DNA from 3 places in the Pseudoalteromonas sp. 2CM37A genome. Region 3 is predicted to be linked to each of the others. Evidence: predicted binding sites of a transcription regulator. Region 3 holds the regulator's gene; each other region holds the start of a gene.

Region 1 (6,676 bases), 440 kb from region 3:
TTGCATCGTCTGCAGTTAGCCCTTTAGAGCCATCCCAAATTGTTAAGTTTGAGCCAGCTAAATCGGCTGAGCCACCCATGAATTCTGGTAATAACGGGCCAAATGCATTTAATGCATTTTGCGACGCTTTACGAGATGCAGGATTTGCAGGGTTTGCTTGTAGTTGCTCTATGTATGCTTGAGATTTTTCAGCCCAATCGCCTGGAAGTTCGTTGTTAATACGGCGCTTATATTCAGCTGCAAGCTCTGGGTATGCTTTTGCGTATGCTGCAAATTTTTCGTCCCAGCTAGATTCAAGCTGTTGACCTTTTTCTTTGCTATCCCACTGTGCGTAAATATCATCAGGGATTTCAAATGCACCACCAGACCAGCCTAAAAATTCGCGAGACGCTGTAATTTCGTCATCACCTAATGGCGCGCCGTGACAATCGTGGCTACCAGATTTATTAGGTGAACCGTAACCAATCACTGTTTTACAACAAATTAGTGATGGTTTGTCAGTAACACTTTGAGCCTCTGCTATTGCAGCACTAACAGCATCGCTGTCGTGGCCATCAACGTCACTTATTACATGCCAGCCGTACGCTTTAAAGCGTGCTGGTGTATCGTCGCTAAACCAACCTTCAACTTCACCATCGATTGAAATACCGTTGTCATCCCAAAAAGCCACTAACTTGCCAAGGCCTAATGTGCCAGCAAGTGAACATGCTTCATGAGAAATACCTTCCATTAAACAACCATCACCCATAAATGCATATGTGTAGTGATCAACAATGTCGTGGCCTTCACGGTTAAATTGTGCGGCAAGCGCTTTTTCAGCAATCGCCATACCTACCGCGTTTGTGATCCCCTGACCTAGTGGACCCGTAGTAGTTTCAATTCCCGGTGCATAACCGTACTCAGGGTGGCCTGGCGTTTTAGAATGCATTTGACGGAAGTTTTTAATTTCATCAAGTGGTAAGTCGTAACCAGTTAGGTGCAATAGAGAATAGATAAGCATTGAACCGTGGCCATTTGAAAGAATAAATCTGTCACGGTCAGCCCACTCTGGATTAGTTGGATTATGCTTTAGATAATCGCGCCATAATACTTCTGCGATATCGGCCATGCCCATAGGGGCTCCAGGGTGGCCAGATTTGGCCTTTTGTACTGCGTCCATTGACAAGACGCGAATAGCATTTGCAAGTTCTTTGCGAGATGGCATGAATTCTCCTACCTTTATGTGTATTTGCGCGGGTACTTATGTGTTCGTTAATACCCTTAAGTAACTTAAGAGCTGTTATAGCAACCATTCTTACTTAATGTGGGTGCAGTGTGCAATTAAAAACCCCATAAAAATGGGCTATTATGAATATTTTTTAAGACCAAAAAGTTATTACTCATTTTATTTAGACGTCTAGGCGTAAAAACACTATGCAAGGTGTTTTGTTTTAGATAAAATACGCCCCTTAATTTTTTAGCGCTAATACCGACGTTTGTGAAGCGCAATATTTGTGAGCAGAAATACAATGGCAAAACATTTATTTACTTCTGAATCTGTTTCTGAAGGTCATCCGGATAAAATCGCCGATCAAATCTCTGATGCGGTACTTGATGCTATCCTAGAGCAAGACTCTCATGCCCGTGTTGCGTGCGAAACTTACGTAAAAACAGGTATGGTTATGGTTGGCGGTGAAATTACCACTAGCGCATGGGTTGATATTGAAGAAATTACACGTAAAACAGTACGTGAAATTGGCTACACGCATTCAGACATGGGTTTCGATGCAGACTCGTGTGCAATTTTAAACACAATTGGTAAGCAGTCTCCTGATATTAACCAAGGTGTTGACCGTACTAGCCCAGAAGAACAAGGTGCTGGCGACCAAGGCCTTATGTTTGGTTATGCATGTAACGAAACAGAAGTACTAATGCCTGCGCCAATTACTTACTCACACCGTTTAGTACAGCGCCAAGCGCAAGTACGTAAAAGCGGCGAGCTTAACTGGTTACGCCCAGATGCAAAATCTCAAGTAACTTTTGCATACGAAAACGGCAAGCCAGTAGGTATTGATGCAGTTGTGCTTTCTACTCAGCACGCTGAAGAAATTTCGCAAAATGACTTAGTAGAAGCCGTGATGGAAACCATCATTAAGCCGGTACTTCCTGCCGAGCTTATTACTAGCGCGACTAAATTTTTCATTAACCCAACGGGTCGTTTTGTAATTGGCGGACCTATGGGCGACTGTGGTTTAACAGGTCGTAAAATCATCGTAGATACATACGGTGGTATGGCACGTCACGGTGGTGGTGCTTTCTCAGGTAAAGATCCATCAAAAGTTGACCGCTCAGCTGCATACGCTGCACGTTACGTAGCTAAAAACGTAGTGGCTGCAGGCCTTGCTGATAAGTGTGAGCTACAAGTATCTTACGCAATTGGTGTAGCAGAGCCTACCTCTATCAGCGTTGAAACCTTTGGTACAAGCAAGCTTGAAGAAGGTCGTTTAATTGAGCTTATCCGTGAGCACTTTGACCTACGCCCTTACGGCTTAATTCAAATGCTTGATTTAGAGCGCCCAATTTACCAACCAACAGCGGCATACGGTCACTTTGGTCGTGACGAATTCCCATGGGAACGTACAGATAAAGCAGACGCACTTCGCGCAGCTGCTGGCCTTTAAGCCAAAATGCATTAAATAATAAACGGCCCTTTTAAGGGCCGTTTTTATATCTAAAGCAAAGGCTAATTATACTATTTATATCAATTGCATTAATTTAGTTGTTTATCGTAGCACCCAATAAATAGTGCAATAACAAAGGAATTTACGGCGTACAGTTATTTTATATAAATAATTTTAACGCAGTCAGTGCGCTATTTAATACGCTAAACTAATCGTGTTTTGAATTAAATTGGTATTAGCTAGCCCTCGAATTTCGTACGGTTTTAGGTATATACTCTTTGCATAATAAAAGCTTAAGGGATAAGTAAATGGCCAATAATTTTCGCGTTATGTTTGTAGGGCTCGCCGAGGGCACTGAGGCTAAAACGGCCTGCGTAAATTTAGCAAGTAAGCTAAAAACGTCTGAAGATAAAGTAACTCAGTTTTTTAATGGCAAAGCACTCTTTGCACCTAGCAATAAAGACAAAGCCTTAAAGCAGGCCAAATTACTGGCAAGCCTAGGCATTAAAAGTAAGTTACAAGCCACAGGTGAGCTACCCACTCAAAGCCCTAGCGCAGCTAGTCAGCGCGATGAACGGATTTTTGATGCCCTTGATTACATAACGAGTAGTCTGATCCGCCTAGAAGAAAAGCTAGAAGAGCTAGAACAAAGGCTTCCAACCAATGAGCTAAAAAGCCCTACAGACGAAAACGATGAGTGGCAAGAAGATGATCTTATGCTTGACGAGCAGCTCGATGAACCCGTTAAAACGCGTAGCAATACTTTGTTATATTCACTGATTGCCACTGCCGTTTTACTACTTATTGTGCTTGCTGTTTACTTAGCTTTTCCTGATTTAGTGTCTAATTAATCAAAGGTGCGTAATTACAATGAGCAATAAACGTACACACATACGCCAATCTATTCGCCAATTACGCAATAATCTATCAAAAAAACAGCAAGAAAAAGCCGCAGCACAGTTAAAGTTGAATTTTACTCAACAGCTAAATAGCGATAAAACAGCCTCAAAAAAACATATAGCCATTTACTTTAGTAACGATGGAGAATTAGATACATCATTGTTAATTAATGAGTTATGGCAACAAGGCCACACCCTTTACTTACCCGTTATACACCCATTTAATGGGGCTACTTTGCTGTTTCAACGCTATGAAAAAAACTCACCCATGAGGGCAAATCGCTATGGTATCTTGGAGCCTAAGCTGAACTGCTCTCAAATATGCCCATTAACTGATTTAGATTACTTACTGATGCCACTTGTAGCATTTGATAATCAAGGTAATCGATTAGGAATGGGGGGTGGATTTTACGATAAAACACTGGCGCAATTACACGCTTACAATTGGCAAAAACCGCAACTTATAGGCTTAGCACACAGCTGCCAAAAAGTAGATGCACTGCCAATTGAATCGTGGGATGTCCCACTTAAAACCATTATTACTCCCGATAAAATTTATCACTGGTAATAAACACCCACTACACATTTGAAATATGAGCATAACAATGACGCAAGACGAATTAAAAAAAGCAGCTGCGTGGGCTGCACTCGAGTTTGTAAAAGAAAACACCATTGTTGGTGTGGGGACAGGCTCTACCGTAAATCATTTTATTGATGCCCTAGGCACAGTAAAAGACACCATAACGGGTGCGGTATCTAGCTCTGAGGCTTCAACAGCGCGTTTACACGCGTTAGGTATTGAAGTGTTTGAGCTAAACGATGTAGATGCTCTTGATGTATACGTAGACGGCGCAGATGAAATTAATGCCCAAAACGAAATGATCAAAGGCGGCGGCGCAGCACTTACCCGCGAAAAAATAGTTGCAGCCGTTGCAAAACAATTTGTTTGTATTGTTGATGACACAAAATTAGTAGATACATTGGGTGACTTCCCGCTTCCGGTAGAAGTTATACCCATGGCACGCAGCTACGTAGCGCGTGAATTATTAAAACTTGGTGGCGACCCTGTGTACCGCCAAGGCGTAGTAACCGATAACGGTAACGTTATTTTAGATGTACACAATTTAAGTATTAGTAATGCCAAACAACTTGAAACACAAATTAATTCAATTGTTGGCGTAGTTACCAACGGCCTATTTGCGATGCGCGGCGCTGATAAAGTGATTATCGGCACTAAAAATGGGCCACAAATTAAATAGGATGAGGTTATGAGTAAGGTATCGTTAGCAAAAGACAAAATTAAAATTCTCTTGCTTGAAGGTGTTCACCAAAGCGCAGTAGAAACGCTTAAACGTAATGGTTACAGCAACATCGACTACGTAAAAACATCGCTACCTGAGGACGAACTTAAAGAGCGTATTAAAGATGTGCACTTTGTAGGGCTTCGTTCTCGTACTCATATTAACCAAGCAGTTTTAGACTCAGCTGAAAAGCTAGTAGCCATTGGTTGTTTTTGTATTGGTACTAACCAAGTTGACTTAAACTCAGCTCGCGAGCGCGGTATTGCAGTATTTAATGCACCGTTTTCAAACACTCGTTCAGTGGCTGAACTTGTACTTGGCGAAATACTATTACTATTACGTGGTATTCCAGAGCGTAATGCAGCAGCGCACCGTGGCGGCTGGTTAAAAACAGCAACCGGCTCGTTTGAAGCGCGCGGTAAAACGCTCGGGATTATTGGTTACGGCCACATAGGTACACAGCTTGGTATTATGGCTGAAAACATAGGTATGAACGTAGAGTATTACGACATTGAAGATAAGCTCTCTTTAGGTAATGCAACACAAATTCATAACCTAACACAGCTTTTACAACGCGCTGATATTATTAGTTTACACGTACCAGAAACACCGCAAACTAAAAACCTAATTGGCACAGCAGAACTTGCCGTAATGAAGCAAGGATCAATACTAATTAACGCTTCACGCGGTACTGTAGTGGATATTGATGCACTTGCCGAAGCACTTAGCGAGAAAAAGCTAAGCGGCGCAGCTATTGATGTATTCCCTGTTGAGCCAAAATCTAACGAAGAAGAATTTGTATCGCCACTGCGTGAATTCGACAACGTTATTTTAACGCCGCACATTGGTGGCTCTACCCAAGAAGCGCAAGAAAACATTGGTATTGAAGTAGCCGGTAAATTAGCTAAATACTCAGATAATGGTTCAACTATTACAGCGGTTAACTTCCCTGAGGTTTCGCTACCAGAGCTTGCTAACCGTAGCCGCTTATTGCACGTACACCACAACCGCCCTGGCGTACTTACACAAATTAACCAAGCGTTTGCCCAGCACGGTATTAATATTGCCGCTCAGTACTTACAAACTGATGAATCAATTGGTTATGTAGTTATTGACGTAGATACCGATCAGTCAGAAGTTGCACTTAAAGAGCTAAGTGCAGTAGAAGGTACAATTAGAGCGCGTATTCTTCACTAAGCTATCAGCTAAAATAATAAAAGCCGTACTTGATTAATCAAGTACGGCTTTTTTGTATTAAACTGGCTGCTGAGAGCTGTTCGCTATTACTCGCCTTTAACTTCTAAGTTAACGAATTTAACTAGCTCTTCTGGCTGGCCAGCTAACATCATTATTTGCTGGTTTACTTCCATCATAGTTTTACCTTCAGGCAATTTTGCCGATATGCTTAATGAGTTTAAACCTTTGGCAAAATCAGTCAGCGCCTGTGCTATTTCTTCAGTTACGGGAGCTTGCTGTAACTGTTGCTGTAGCGTCATTTGCATTTGCTCAAGTGTCATACCTTGTTTTTCAAGCTCGCTCACAAATAGCTCTTTTAATTTGCCTTGGTTATTAAGTACTAAATTAATATTACGTGGCTCAAGCTTGCTCATAGCTTGCATAACTAAGGTTTGCTGTTGTAACTCTTGCTCGTACGTAAGTGGCGTGTCACCTGCTTCTTGCTGCGCTTTGCTTATAGCAAGGGATGCGTCCATTAATGCTTTAGAGTTAGCAAGGCCTACATCCATATTAAAACTAGCAATATCTTTTGCATCTAGTTTTAAAACTACGTCACTGTCGCCAGATTGTTCATCGTAAT
Region 2 (6,676 bases), on a different contig from region 3:
AGCGATAAAAAATGGCATAAAAAAACCCCGCATAAATGCAGGGTTTGTTATATCAGTTAACAATTAACCAATTTTTTTATACTTAATACGCTTAGGTTGTGCAGCTTCTGCGCCTAAGGTCTTTTTAAGCCACTCTTCGTATTCAGTGTAGTTACCATCAAAGAAGTTAATTTGGCCTTCGTCGCGGTAATCTAAAATGTGTGTTGCAATACGGTCAAGGAACCAACGGTCATGCGATATACACATTACACAGCCTGGGAACTCTAAAATAGCGTTCTCAAGGGCGCGTAGTGTTTCAACATCAAGGTCATTGGTTGGCTCATCCAGTAGTACTACGTTACCACCCGCTTTTAAAAGCTTAGCAAGGTGTAAACGGTTGCGCTCACCACCTGATAAGTCTTTTACAAACTTTTGCTGATCGTTACCTTTAAAGTTAAAGCGGCTAACGTATGCACGGCTTGGGAACTCAAAGTTACCAATTTTTAGCACGTCTTGCCCGTCAGATATTTCTTGGAATACAGTTTTGCTTTCGTCCATATTGCCACGGAACTGATCAACCGTTGCAAGCTCTACAGTTTCACCTACGCTAATGCTGCCGCTATCAGGTTGCTCTTCGCCGCTTAGCATTTTAAATAGGGTTGATTTACCCGCGCCATTGGCACCGATAATGCCCACTATCGCGCCTTTTGGCATACTAAAGCTTAAATCGTCGATTAATACGCGATCGCCAAAACTCTTGCGTAAGTTATTAACTTCAAGTACTTGGTCGCCTAAACGCGGACCAGGTGGAATAAATAGCTCGTTAGTTTCGTTACGCTTTTGGTAATCAGACTGCTGTAGCTCACTAAACTGCGCCATACGCGCTTTAGACTTAGCTTGGCGACCTTTAGGGTTTGAACGCACCCACTCAAGCTCTTGAGCAATTGATTTTTGACGTGCTTTTTCAGATTTTTGCTCTTGTTGTAAGCGCGCATCTTTTTGCTCAAGCCAAGAAGAGTAGTTACCTTCCCACGGAATACCTTCACCACGGTCAAGCTCTAGTATCCAGCCAGCTACATTATCAAGGAAGTAACGGTCATGCGTTACCGCCACAACAGTGCCTTCGTAATCATGTAAGAAGCGCTCAAGCCAAGCAACCGACTCAGCATCTAAGTGGTTAGTAGGCTCATCGAGAATAAGCATATCTGGTTTTTCGAGTAATAAACGACAAATAGCAACACGGCGGCGCTCACCACCTGAAAGGTGCTCAATTTTAGCATCCCACTCAGGTAAACGAAGTGCATCTGCAGCGCGTTCTAAAACGTTATCGATGTTGTGACCATCGTGCGCTTGAATGATTGCTTCAAGCTCGCCTTGCTCTTTTGCTAGGGCGTCAAAGTCAGCGTCTTCCATTGCGTACTCGTTGTACACTTCGTCAAGGCGGTTAAGGGCATGTTTTACTTCGCCAACAGCTTCTTCAACTATTTCGCGTACTGTTTTGCTTTCGTCCAGTACTGGCTCTTGCGGTAAGTAACCAATTTTAGTACCAGGTTGAGGGCGGGCTTCACCTTCAAAGTCTTGGTCAACACCGGCCATAATGCGAAGTAATGTAGATTTACCAGCACCATTTAAACCTAGCACACCAATTTTAGCGCCAGGGAAAAAGTGCAACGAAATATCTTTTAAAATTGTGCGCTTAGGTGGCACAACTTTAGATACTCGACTCATCGAGAATATAAACTTATCAGGTAAAACCATGGAGGAAAGCCTTCAAATAATAATAAAAATTTCAATGTTGTATTGTAGTGGCTCACGGGTGAAACAGTCAACGAGTGGCGTATAGAACAATACGCTAATCTAAACGGTACTTTATTTTCTTGCCCATTTAAAACACCACTATGACAGGATTTCTATTGTGTAAAATTCTGTAATCTATTGTTTTATATTGTTCAAACACATTTTATTTTTAACAAAAGTGGTACAGTATATTTACAAGCTGTAAAGTATAAGCAAATTATACAGACAGACCACTCTTAGTCGTTGTAAAACATCGCATAATTAAATATTACAAAGGTTTAAAGGAATGAACATGAAAACAGTTACAAAGTTAGGGGCATTACTTTTAGGTTTATACTCATTTTCGAGCCAAGCAGACATACTCCAGGTAAATGGTTATTACCAAGGAGTAGGGATAGGGTCTACGCAAATTGATGTATACGAGAGTGATAGCATACGATTTACAACACTATACGGCCAGTTTGGCTATCAGTTTTCGCGATACTTTGCGATAGAAGGTCGTGTAGGTTTTGGTTTAAATGACGAATCAACGCCTCTAAATGGGCTTGTTTATACTCAAAACCCGCAGGATGGTTCGTTAACCTCAGAATCTATTAAGAGCGAAATTGACTCAAGCCTTGATTTGCAAACAAGTATATTTGTGAAAGCTAATTATCCCATTTCAATTCGGGCAGATGTGTTTTTATTTGGTGGCTATGGTAGAAATAAATTAAGTTACAATGAAGGTGAAATAAGAAACCTTGCAGAATCAATAACTGGCTCAGATACAAATTCTACGTTAATCACTGAGCAAAATTATGACGAAGGCGGTGTAACGTACGGTACTGGGATTGACTATAGGTTAACTCAACGCTGGCAAGTAAGCGCTGAGTACCAATATTTTGATACAGACAAAGGTGATATTTACGCTCTTAATTTATCTGTAAATTATCGTTTTTAATTGAAATAGCGCTACTGGTTTTAGTAGCGCTACCTCAATACAGTTAAACAAAATATTTCAATATAAATGCATTCCTCCTGATCTATAACTTTTTGTAAATCTGATAAAATCATGAATAAATTTCATTTAGACATCTATACATCTAGAGGTTGATATTTTTAGCGTACTGTTCATAATGAGAGCGTATAAATTCTCGGTTTTTATGAGTAGGAGTAAAAAATATGCCAATTACAGTGAAAGACGAGCTACCGGCTATTGCCCGTTTACGTGAAGAAAACGTGTTTGTAATGCCAAAAAGTCGCGCAAAAACGCAAGAAATTCGTCCTATGCGTTTGGCTATTTTAAATTTAATGCCTAATAAAGTAGAAACCGAAGTGCAGTTTATTCGTTTGCTTGCTAATTCTCCTTTACAAGTAAATGTAGAGCTACTGCGCCTAGATACGCACCGTAGCAGTAGCAATTCAGAAGAGCACCTAGATACCTTTTACCGTTATTTTTCAGAAGTGAAAGACAATAACTACGATGCGTTAATTGTTACCGGCGCGCCACTCGCACACCTTGAATACGACGATGTAGCCTACTGGGATGAGCTAAAAGTGATTATTGATTGGGCAGAGCAGCACGTTACCTCTACGCTGTTTTCGTGCTGGGCGGCGCATGCTGCGCTGTATCACCGTTACAATTTAAAACGCGATTTAAAAGAAGATAAACTATGTGGCGTGTTTACTCACCAGTGTTACTTTGATCATGGGGCACTTACTCGTGGCTTCGACGACAACTTTTTAGTGCCGCACTCACGTTATGGCCACATAGATATAAATAAAATAAATGCCTGCGACGATATAGTGGTATTGGCAGGCTCTGAAAAAGTAGGCGCTTACTTAATGAAAAATAAGTCGGGCAGCCAAGTGTTTATAACCGGCCACCCAGAATACGATGCCGACACATTAAAAGCAGAGTACGAGCGCGATTTACAAAAAAGTCCTGATGCGCCAAAACCCGAAAACTATTTTCCAGATAACGATGCAAGCAAAAAGCCGTCAAAAACGTGGCAAAGCCATGCTTTTTTGCTGTTTTCGAACTGGTTAAATTACTACGTGTACCAAACGACCCCTTATGATATTAATTTAGTTAGCCAAGATGTGAGGACTAACAACTATGCAGAATAACGTGCAAAACAATAATAAACACAGCGAATTAAGCGCTGCATTAAAAGAGCGTATTTTAATTTTAGATGGCGCCATGGGCACCATGATCCAAACTCACAAGCTTGAAGAAGAAGACTACCGAGGCGAGCGCTTTAAAGACTGGCACGTACTAATTAAAGGCAATAACGATTTATTAAGCCTTACAAAACCTGAGTTAATTGCCAATATACACCGCAGCTTTTTAGCCGCCGGTGCAGACATTATTGAAACCAATACCTTTAACTCAACCACCATTTCGATGGAAGATTACGACATGGCAAGCATAAGCCGTGAGGTAAACTTAGAGTCGGCCAAACTCGCACGCGCAATATGTGACGAGTTCACCGCTAAAAACCCAGAAAAACCACGCTATGTAGCCGGTGTGTTAGGGCCAACCTCTAAAACCTGCTCAATTTCGCCAGATGTAAACGACCCAGGCTATCGCAATATTACCTTTGATAAGCTGGTTACTGCCTATGTTGAGTCTACCCTTGCATTAATGGAAGGCGGCGCTGATTTAATACTTATCGAAACCATATTCGACACCCTAAATGCAAAAGCTGCCTCATTCGCAGTAGAAGAAGCATTTGAGCAAGCAGGGCGCACATTACCCGTAATGATCTCGGGCACAATTACCGATGCCTCTGGGCGTACGCTTTCGGGGCAAACCACCGAAGCATTTTATAACTCTATTCGCCATATTAAGCCGCTTTCTATAGGCCTTAACTGCGCTCTAGGGCCAGATTTACTTCGCCAATACGTAGAGGAGCTTTCGCGCGTGTGCGAAACCTTTACCTCAGTACATCCAAATGCCGGTTTACCTAACGAATTTGGTGAGTACGACCTAGAAGCAGAGGACATGGCGAAAGAGATTATAGACTGGGGTAAATCGGGCTTTATAAATATTGTTGGTGGTTGCTGCGGCACCACGCCTGCGCATATTCGTGCGTTTGCCAAAGGGCTTGAAGGCGTTAAACCTCGCGCGTTGCCAGAGCTTGATGTTCGTATGCGTTTATCAGGTCTTGAAGCCTGTAACTTAAACTAGGAGCCAACATGACCCAGCAAATTGCAGTATTTACCAATGTTGGCGAGCGTACCAACGTAACCGGCTCTGCCATGTTTAAACGCCTAATCATGGAAGAAGATTACGAAACCGCCCTGAATGTGGCTCGCGAGCAAGTAGAAAACGGCGCCCAAGTTATTGATATAAACATGGACGAAGCCATGTTGGACTCAAAAGCGGCCATGGTTAAGTTTTTAAACTTAATTGCCTCTGAGCCCGATATTTCTAAAGTGCCCATTATGGTCGACTCCTCTAAATGGGAAGTAATAGAAGCAGGGCTTAAATGTATTCAAGGCAAGGCTATTGTTAACTCAATATCGCTTAAAGAAGGGGAGGAGCCGTTTAAACGCCAAGCTAAAATTATTAAACGTTTTGGCGCCGCCGCTGTTGTAATGGCGTTTGATACCGACGGCCAAGCCGACACCGCAGACCGCAAATACGAAATCTGTGAGCGCAGCTACAAAATATTAGTCGAAGAGATTGGTTTTCCGCCGGAAGATATAATATTCGACCCCAATATATTTGCCGTAGCCACCGGTATAGAAGAGCACGACAATTACGCCGTAGAATTTATTGAAGGCACACGCCGCATTAAACAAAACTTACCACACTGTAAAGTGTCGGGCGGGGTGTCTAATGTATCGTTTTCGTTTAGGGGTAATAACCCCGTACGTGAAGCCATTCACTCGGTGTTTTTATACCACGCGATAAAAGCGGGTATGGATATGGGTATTGTAAACGCAGGCCAGCTTGCCGTTTACGACGACATCCCCGAGGAACTTCGCAAAGCCGTAGAAGATGTAATCCTTAACACCGACCCTGGTGCAGGTGAGCGCTTAGTAGAAATAGCCCCTAAGTTTTCGGGTATGGCACAAGCTGAACGCGTAGAAGATTTAGAGTGGCGCACATGGCCTGTTGAAAAACGCCTAGAGCACGCCCTTGTAAAAGGCATTACTACTTTTATAGATGAAGACACAGAAGAATGCCGCGCTGCTGCCGATAAACCTATTCACGTAATTGAAGGGCCATTAATGGATGGCATGAACGTGGTAGGGGATTTATTTGGCGCAGGTAAAATGTTTTTACCGCAAGTTGTTAAATCGGCCCGTGTAATGAAACGCGCAGTGGCCTACCTAGACCCATACATAGAAGCCGAAAAAGAAGAAGGCGCCACTAACGGTAAAGTAGTTATGGCCACCGTAAAAGGCGACGTGCACGACATAGGTAAAAACATTGTAGGCGTAGTACTGCAATGTAATAACTACGAAGTAATCGATTTAGGCGTAATGGTACCTGCCGAAAAAATACTGCAAACCGCCATTGACGAAAAAGCCGACATAATCGGCCTTTCGGGTTTAATTACCCCATCGCTAGATGAAATGGTACACGTAGCCAAAGAAATGACCCGCCGAGGCTTTGAATTACCACTTATGATTGGCGGCGCAACGACCTCTAAAGCGCATACTGCCGTTAAAATTGAGCCGCAGTACGACAAAGGCGTAGTGTACGTAAATAACGCCAGCCGTGCAGTGGGCGTGGTATCGAGCTTATTATCTAAAGAGCTAAAACCGGCCTTTTTAGAAAAAACTAAAGCCGAGTACGAAAAAGTACGCGAGCAACAAGCGCGCAAAAAGCCACGTTCAAAACCAGTTACCATACAGCGCGCCCGCGATAACGCCGCCAAGCTTGATTGGGATAACTATACGCCAC
Region 3 (6,676 bases):
CGGGCACAACTAAGTATGTATCCCCGTTATGTATAAAATGATGAAGGCTGTGCTGAATAAGCTGGCTAACATGCGCCACTTCACCCGCGTTAAGGCCTTCAACGAGCAGTAAATCAACGTTTTGTAATGTAGTAATAAAACGTTTTTGCTTAGCTTTGCCTTGTTTTACAATATCGGTAGGGGCAGTTTGCACATCAAAACTACTACGTACAGCCAGTTTAATATTACTGTTTTTTAAAGGCGAAAGCGTTTTAGCATGTAAAACAGGGTTACCCAATCGAGCTAATAAGTTAGCTTGTTCACGGCACACCTTGTTGTACTTAATCGCCTTTTCAACTTTTCGTGGGTCAGCACTAAATACCCCTGGCGTATCAGTCCAAATACATACATTTTGTGCGTCGCAATAATTGGCTAATAAGGTGGCGCTGTAATCACTGCCATTGCGCCCAAGCGTAACTGTTTTACCATCAGCACTTGCTGCGATAAACCCTGTTACTACGTTAATTTTATTTGCATCAATAACTTGGCTGCATTGCTGTTTGTTTTGCGCATGCAAAAGCTCCCCGCTTGTTACACTAAACAGCGCTCTAGCATCATGAGCACACGCTTGAATGTTTAATTGCGTTAAATAGGCTGCCAATAATCGCGCAGACCACAGCTCACCATGCGCCAGTAAGGCCGCCTCTTGCAACTGCTGCTTGCTGGCTTGCTCCGCTACATCACTTAGCTCTTGCGCTAACACAGCTAAAGCCGTGTGTTTAGCATCGGCTTGTAATAACTCTTCAATTAATGCTGTTTGGTGATTACTCAATTGCAGCAAAATATCAGCCACAGCTTGCTTATCTTGTTGTTGATAACTTTGCCACAGAGAAACCAATGTATCGGTGGTTTTACCCGCAGCAGATACAACCACGCAATCGCCAGGCTGTGTGTGGCCAATAATTATTTTTGCCACACTTTGATAGCGCTCGCCCGAGCTTAAGCTCGAGCCGCCAAATTTATGTACACTTTTTACCATACTCAATCACCACAAAGCTGGATGAGCAGCCTGCTGCTTTACATCACCATTGGCATTGCCCGCAGCTTTACCAACACGCCCTACATTTTTATTTTGCCCAGGTTTAACTAGGTTAAATACACGTTCAAAATCAGCCAGTAGGTCTTCTACATCTTCAATACCGACCGAAATACGAATTAGCGTATCGCCCACACCCGCCTCTAAACGTGCTTGAGCTTCCATACCTGCGTGAGTCATGGTCGCAGGATGACAAATTAAACTCTCAACCCCACCTAACGATTCTGCTAAGCTAAATTCTTTAAGGCTTGTTAAAAACGCCGCAGCATCATCCACATCGCCTTTAATATCAAAACTAACCATACCGCCAAACCCAAGCTGTTGGGCTTTAGCAAGTGCATGTTGAGGATGCGATTCAAGGCCTGGGTAGTAAACTTGGCTAACATACTCAGAGCTTTCTAGGTATTTAGCAATTGCCAGGGCATTTTCTTGGTGCTGTTTTAAACGCACATTTAAAGTACGTAAACCACGTAACGTTAAATAGCTATCAAATGGTGCGCCGGTAATACCAATGTTATTGGCCCACCAAGCAAGCTCATCACCAAGCTCTTGTGTAGCAGCAACAACTGCACCGCCTACAACATCAGAATGGCCGTTTATATATTTAGTGGTTGAGTGCACAACAATATCTACGCCAAACTTAATTGGGTTTTGTAATGCCGGTGATAAAAAGGTGTTATCGGCGGCCACTAATGCACCGCACTGTTTTGCTATATCCGTCACGGCTTTAATATCCGTTAGGCGCAGCACAGGGTTACTTGGTGTTTCTATCCAAATTAATTTAGGTTTAATGGTTAAAATTTGTTCTAGGCTTTCTGGTTTAGTTAAATCAAGCACTTTAAGTTTAAGCAAGCCGCGCTTTTCTAACGACGTAAATAAACGGTAGCTACCGCCATAACAATCGTGAGGAATAACCAATGTATCATTGTTATTTAATAACTGTGTGGCTAAGTGCACTGCTGCCATGCCCGTAGCAGTAATAATTCCGCGTGCGCCACCTTCAAGCTCTGCTAGAGTGTCAGCTAAAATATCGCGATTAGGATTACCACTGCGTCCATAGTCGTATGCGCGCTTAGTATCAAAATCGGCAAACGAATAAGTCGTCGATAAATAAATTGGCGGTACAACGGCGCCATGATGTTTATCGGCATCAACCCCATTTCGAACAGCAATGGTTGCTTTGTTTTTTTCGCTCATATTCGTCACCTGATTAATTTGGAAGTTTAGACGTCTAAAAGAGTAAGTTATCCATTATAATAAGTCAAAGCTTTTAAAGCTCTAGATGGCTAAAAATAACAGACGCGTAAAACTTCAAGAAAGCTGTATTTACTATTACAGCCAGCTTATTAAGATAGATTGCTATCTATTATTTGACTATCTTTTTTAAAACGATAGAATTTCACGCATATTTACACGCTTTTTACGCCGTGTGAGAAATTAATAATCTGAGGCAACGATACATCTTATGGCTAAATGGAATGGTGAGTATATTCACCCATACGCAGAACACGGGAAAAAATCAGAGCAAGTTAAAAAGATCACCGTTTCGATCCCGCTAAATGTATTAAAAGTATTAACTGATGAGCGTACACGTCGTCAAATAAACAACCTGCGTCATGCAACAAATAGCGAGTTACTATGCGAAGCGTTTTTGCATGCCTTTACAGGCCAGCCATTACCTAATGATGATGACCTACGTAAAGATAACGCAGAAAAAGTACCTGAAGAAGTTAAAAAAATAATGCAAGAAATGGGTTTAGAAGTGCCTATTTTAGACGAAGAATAAAACGTCTTTTTAAACAAAAAAACCTCAGCATGCTGAGGTTTTTTTGTTTAAGCGCTATATATTACGCCATATAATTTTCCGGTAAGTCAATTTGTGCCACGCCCGATTCAACAGCAGCAATAGCAACCGCCTTGGCTATACGTGGTAATAAACGCGGGTCCATCGGTTTAGGAATAATGTAGTCTGCACCAAATTCGAGCTTTTCTACACCCGCTGCTTTTAATACTTGCTCAGGCACTGGCTCTTTAGCAATACTACGAATAGCTTCAACAGCGGCTATTTTCATTTCATCGTTAATTGCGCTTGCACGCACATCAAGTGCACCACGGAAAATAAACGGGAAACATAAAACATTATTAACTTGGTTAGGGAAATCAGAACGCCCCGTTGCCATAATTAAGTCTTTACGTGCACTGTGCGCAAGCTCAGGTGCAATTTCAGGATCTGGGTTTGAACATGCAAACACCACTGGCTTATCAGCCATTAGTTTTAGATCTTCAGGTGCAAGTAAGTTAGGACCCGATACACCTACAAACACATCAGCATCAGCAATTACATCTTGTAGAGTACGCTTATCTGTATTGTTAGCAAAAAGCTGTTTGTATTCGTTTAAGTCATCGCGGCGAGTATGAATAACCCCTTTGCGGTCTAGCATATAAATATGTTCGCGTAGTGCACCACACTTAATTAACAGCTCCATACAAGCAACCGCTGCAGCGCCTGCACCTAAACATACAATAATGGCATCTTCTATTGATTTGCCCTGCACTTCTAAGGCGTTAAGCATACCTGCCGCAGTTACAATAGCGGTACCGTGTTGGTCATCATGAAAAACCGGAATACTGCAACGCTCAATAAGTGCTTTTTCAATTTCAAAACACTCTGGCGCTTTAATATCTTCTAAGTTAATACCACCAAACGTATCGGCAATATTAGCCACTGTATTTATAAAGTCTTCGGTGGTGCGATGCTTAACTTCAATATCAATAGAATCTAAGCCAGCAAAACGTTTAAATAAAAGCGCCTTACCTTCCATAACAGGTTTAGAGGCTAATGGCCCTAAATTACCCAAACCTAAAATTGCCGTACCATTACTGATCACCGCAACCATATTACCTTTACCGGTATATTTATATGCATTGGCTGGGTCTGCTGCAATTTCGCGCACAGGCTCTGCAACACCAGGGCTGTATGCTAATGCTAAGTCTTGCACCGTTTCGGCTGGTTTTGTTAGCTCAATGCTGATTTTGCCTGGAACGGGGTGAGAGTGGTAGTGTAATGCTTGTTCACGAAAATCTGACATAACGCGATGGTATCCTGCAATTTAAGTTAAGTGAGAGGGAGTATGGGGCTAAGATACTCTTATTATTTTTAAATTCCAAGCAATATCAGGTCTATCCTGTTATATGCTATATCCGTTAATTTTAAGTGATTTATCAGCAACTTCGCTAAAAGTTATCAATATTAAACAAATAAAAATTCATTCAAAAAGTGCTTTTTGAGGTTCATTTTACCCTGCCAATATTTTTGTAAAATAGCAGAATAGTAAAATAGTAAAATGCACCAATATGGCGCGTTTATCACCGTTAAAAACAAATATCGCCACGATAAGCACTTTTAGCAGCTTGGTTAAAAATTAACGTATAAAAAATATAGAGAAGAATTGAGAGTTTGTCTGCAAAGGTTTATGCATATTCAGAATAAGAACAGGAAATAGTTATGCACACGTAGTACGGCAACAATCGGTGATTTTTTAGTAAAAATGATGATTTTTAGGCACAAAAAAAGCACCCGAAGGTGCTTTTTTTACTAAACAGCAATAATTACTTCTTGCTGCTAAGTGCACCGAAGCGCTTGTTGAAGCGATCAACACGGCCGCCAGTGTCTAAAATCTTTTGCTTACCAGTGTAAAACGGGTGACACGCAGAACATACGTCTAGGTGAATGTCTTTACAAAGAGTAGAACGAGTTTCGAATTTGTTTCCGCATGAACATGTTGCAGAAATTGCTTCGTACTTAGGGTGAATACCTTCTTTCATAGGAACCTCTAGTTAAGGCCGCATCGCTCTCCAAACCCGAAGTCTGGCACCATACGTCGTTAAAACAAATTTATAGGCCGCGGATTTTATCCAACTAGCTTGCCCCACACAAGCTTTAATTACACTTTTTGCCAAAAAAGTAACCAACCAGCGCTACCGCATCCATTTCTATGTAGGTTTTTAGCCTTATTTTTAGTACATTAAGCTATTACCCTTTATCACATGAGTTGTTATGCGTTTTGTTGAAGTTGCTATTAAAGTTCCGTTACCACGCACCTTTGATTATAAAATAGATGAACAACTCATCTCGCCCTCGGCGCCTATTATGCCAGGGATGCGTGTTTTAGTGCCTTTTGGCAATCAAAAGAAAGTAGCGGTTGTTCTTGCTCTTAAAACGCATACCGACGTGCCAGATAACAAAATTAAAGCGGTTACTGAGGTTATTGACCAAACCCCTATTTTATCATCACAGCATTTAGAACTGCTTAGCTTTACTGCACGCTATTATTGCTATCCGCTCGGCGAAACCATACACATTGCACTGCCAGGTGCGCTTCGCCAAGGTGAGAACCCAGATAAAACTAGCATTAACATGGTTAGCCTTACCGAAAAAGGCGCAAAGGTTCCGTCGTTAAAAGCGAAAACTCAGTTAAATTTATTAAAGCAACTCGCACAATCGGGTAAGTCGTCGGTAACCGAGCTAAAAGCGCTCGGCTTTAGTAAAAAAACAATAGATGCCCTAATAGATAAAGAGCTTATAACCCAAAGCATTGAGCATGATAATCAATGGCAAAGCGTTGCACCCACGGTCGGCACCAAGCCAGTACTTAATAAAGAGCAAGCCGTAGCATGCACTACAATAAATCAAAGTGTTGGCTTTAAGAGCTTTTTATTAGAAGGTGTAACAGGCAGTGGTAAAACCGAAGTATATTTACAATGCCTAGAAGAAGTCCTTAAACGTGGCGAGCAAGCCTTGGTTTTGGTGCCTGAAATAGGCTTAACACCACAAACTGTTAACCGATTTCGTCGTCGCTTTCCCGATACGCCAATTATGCTATGGCACTCTGCCCTAACCGATAACGAACGCTTGCAAACATGGCGTTTTTGCGAAAAAGGCAGCTGCGCAATTGTAATAGGTACCCGTTCGAGTATTTTTCTACCTTTTTTAAAGTTAGGAATGATAGTGGTTGATGAAGAGCATGACTCTTCATTTAAACAGCAGGATACCTTACGCTACCACGCACGCGATTTAGCAGCTTATCGGGCATTTCAGCACAAAATACCGCTTATTTTAGGCAGTGCCACCCCTGCGCTCGAAACACTGCACAAAGCTATAAACAACAAATACCAACTTTTAAGCCTTACAGAGCGCGCACAAACTGCAACCGATAATCAGTTTATGTTGCTCGATATGAAAGGCCAGCCCGACCAAGCGGGTATTGCACACGCAAGTCTTGCCACTATGCGCCAACATTTAAACCGTGGTAAGCAAGTTATGGTGTTTTTAAATCGTCGTGGCTTTTCTCCTACGCTAATTTGTCACGAATGCGGTTGGCTGAGTGAGTGTAATCGCTGCAGCACTAGCGCAACCTTTCATAAAGCCATTGGCCAAATGATTTGCCACCACTGTGGTGAGCAACACCCAGTACCTCACCAATGCCCTGATTGCGGTAGCACACAAATTTTTCCTAACGGTAAAGGCACCGAACAAATTGAAGAATTTTTATCGAGTGAATTCCCCGATACACCCGTAACCCGCATCGACCGCGATTCAAC

What was found. Region 3 encodes MetJ, which represses methionine synthesis genes. Its sites were predicted from a motif close to TAGACGTCTAGACGTCTA; they were not measured.
Region 1: metK (methionine adenosyltransferase) is a predicted target of MetJ. The motif match lies at 1,390-1,407, and genes of this name have one in related genera.
Region 2: metA (homoserine O-succinyltransferase) is a predicted target of MetJ. The motif match lies at 2,844-2,861, and genes of this name have one in related genera.

Annotation. Positions count from the first base shown of each region.
Region 1 is NZ_JALNTJ010000003.1:508,143-514,818, reverse strand. It holds gene tkt (transketolase) at 1-1,204, opposite strand, end outside; gene metK (methionine adenosyltransferase) at 1,509-2,660, shown strand; gene MTF68_RS09680 (hypothetical protein) at 2,969-3,511, shown strand; gene MTF68_RS09675 (5-formyltetrahydrofolate cyclo-ligase) at 3,531-4,127, shown strand; gene rpiA (ribose-5-phosphate isomerase RpiA) at 4,165-4,818, shown strand; gene serA (phosphoglycerate dehydrogenase) at 4,828-6,057, shown strand; gene MTF68_RS09660 (hypothetical protein) at 6,144-6,676, opposite strand, start outside.
Region 2 is NZ_JALNTJ010000004.1:374,793-381,468, reverse strand. It holds gene ettA (energy-dependent translational throttle protein EttA) at 64-1,737, opposite strand; gene MTF68_RS11795 (porin family protein) at 2,069-2,716, shown strand; gene metA (homoserine O-succinyltransferase) at 2,938-3,885, shown strand; gene MTF68_RS11785 (homocysteine S-methyltransferase family protein) at 3,875-4,948, shown strand; gene metH (methionine synthase) at 4,957-6,676, shown strand, end outside.
Region 3 is NZ_JALNTJ010000003.1:64,423-71,098, reverse strand. It holds gene metL (bifunctional aspartate kinase/homoserine dehydrogenase II) at 1-1,018, opposite strand, end outside; gene metB (cystathionine gamma-synthase) at 1,025-2,272, opposite strand; gene metJ (met regulon transcriptional regulator MetJ) at 2,541-2,861, shown strand; gene MTF68_RS07710 (malic enzyme-like NAD(P)-binding protein) at 2,923-4,164, opposite strand; gene rpmE (50S ribosomal protein L31) at 4,685-4,900, opposite strand; gene priA (primosomal protein N') at 5,133-6,676, shown strand, end outside.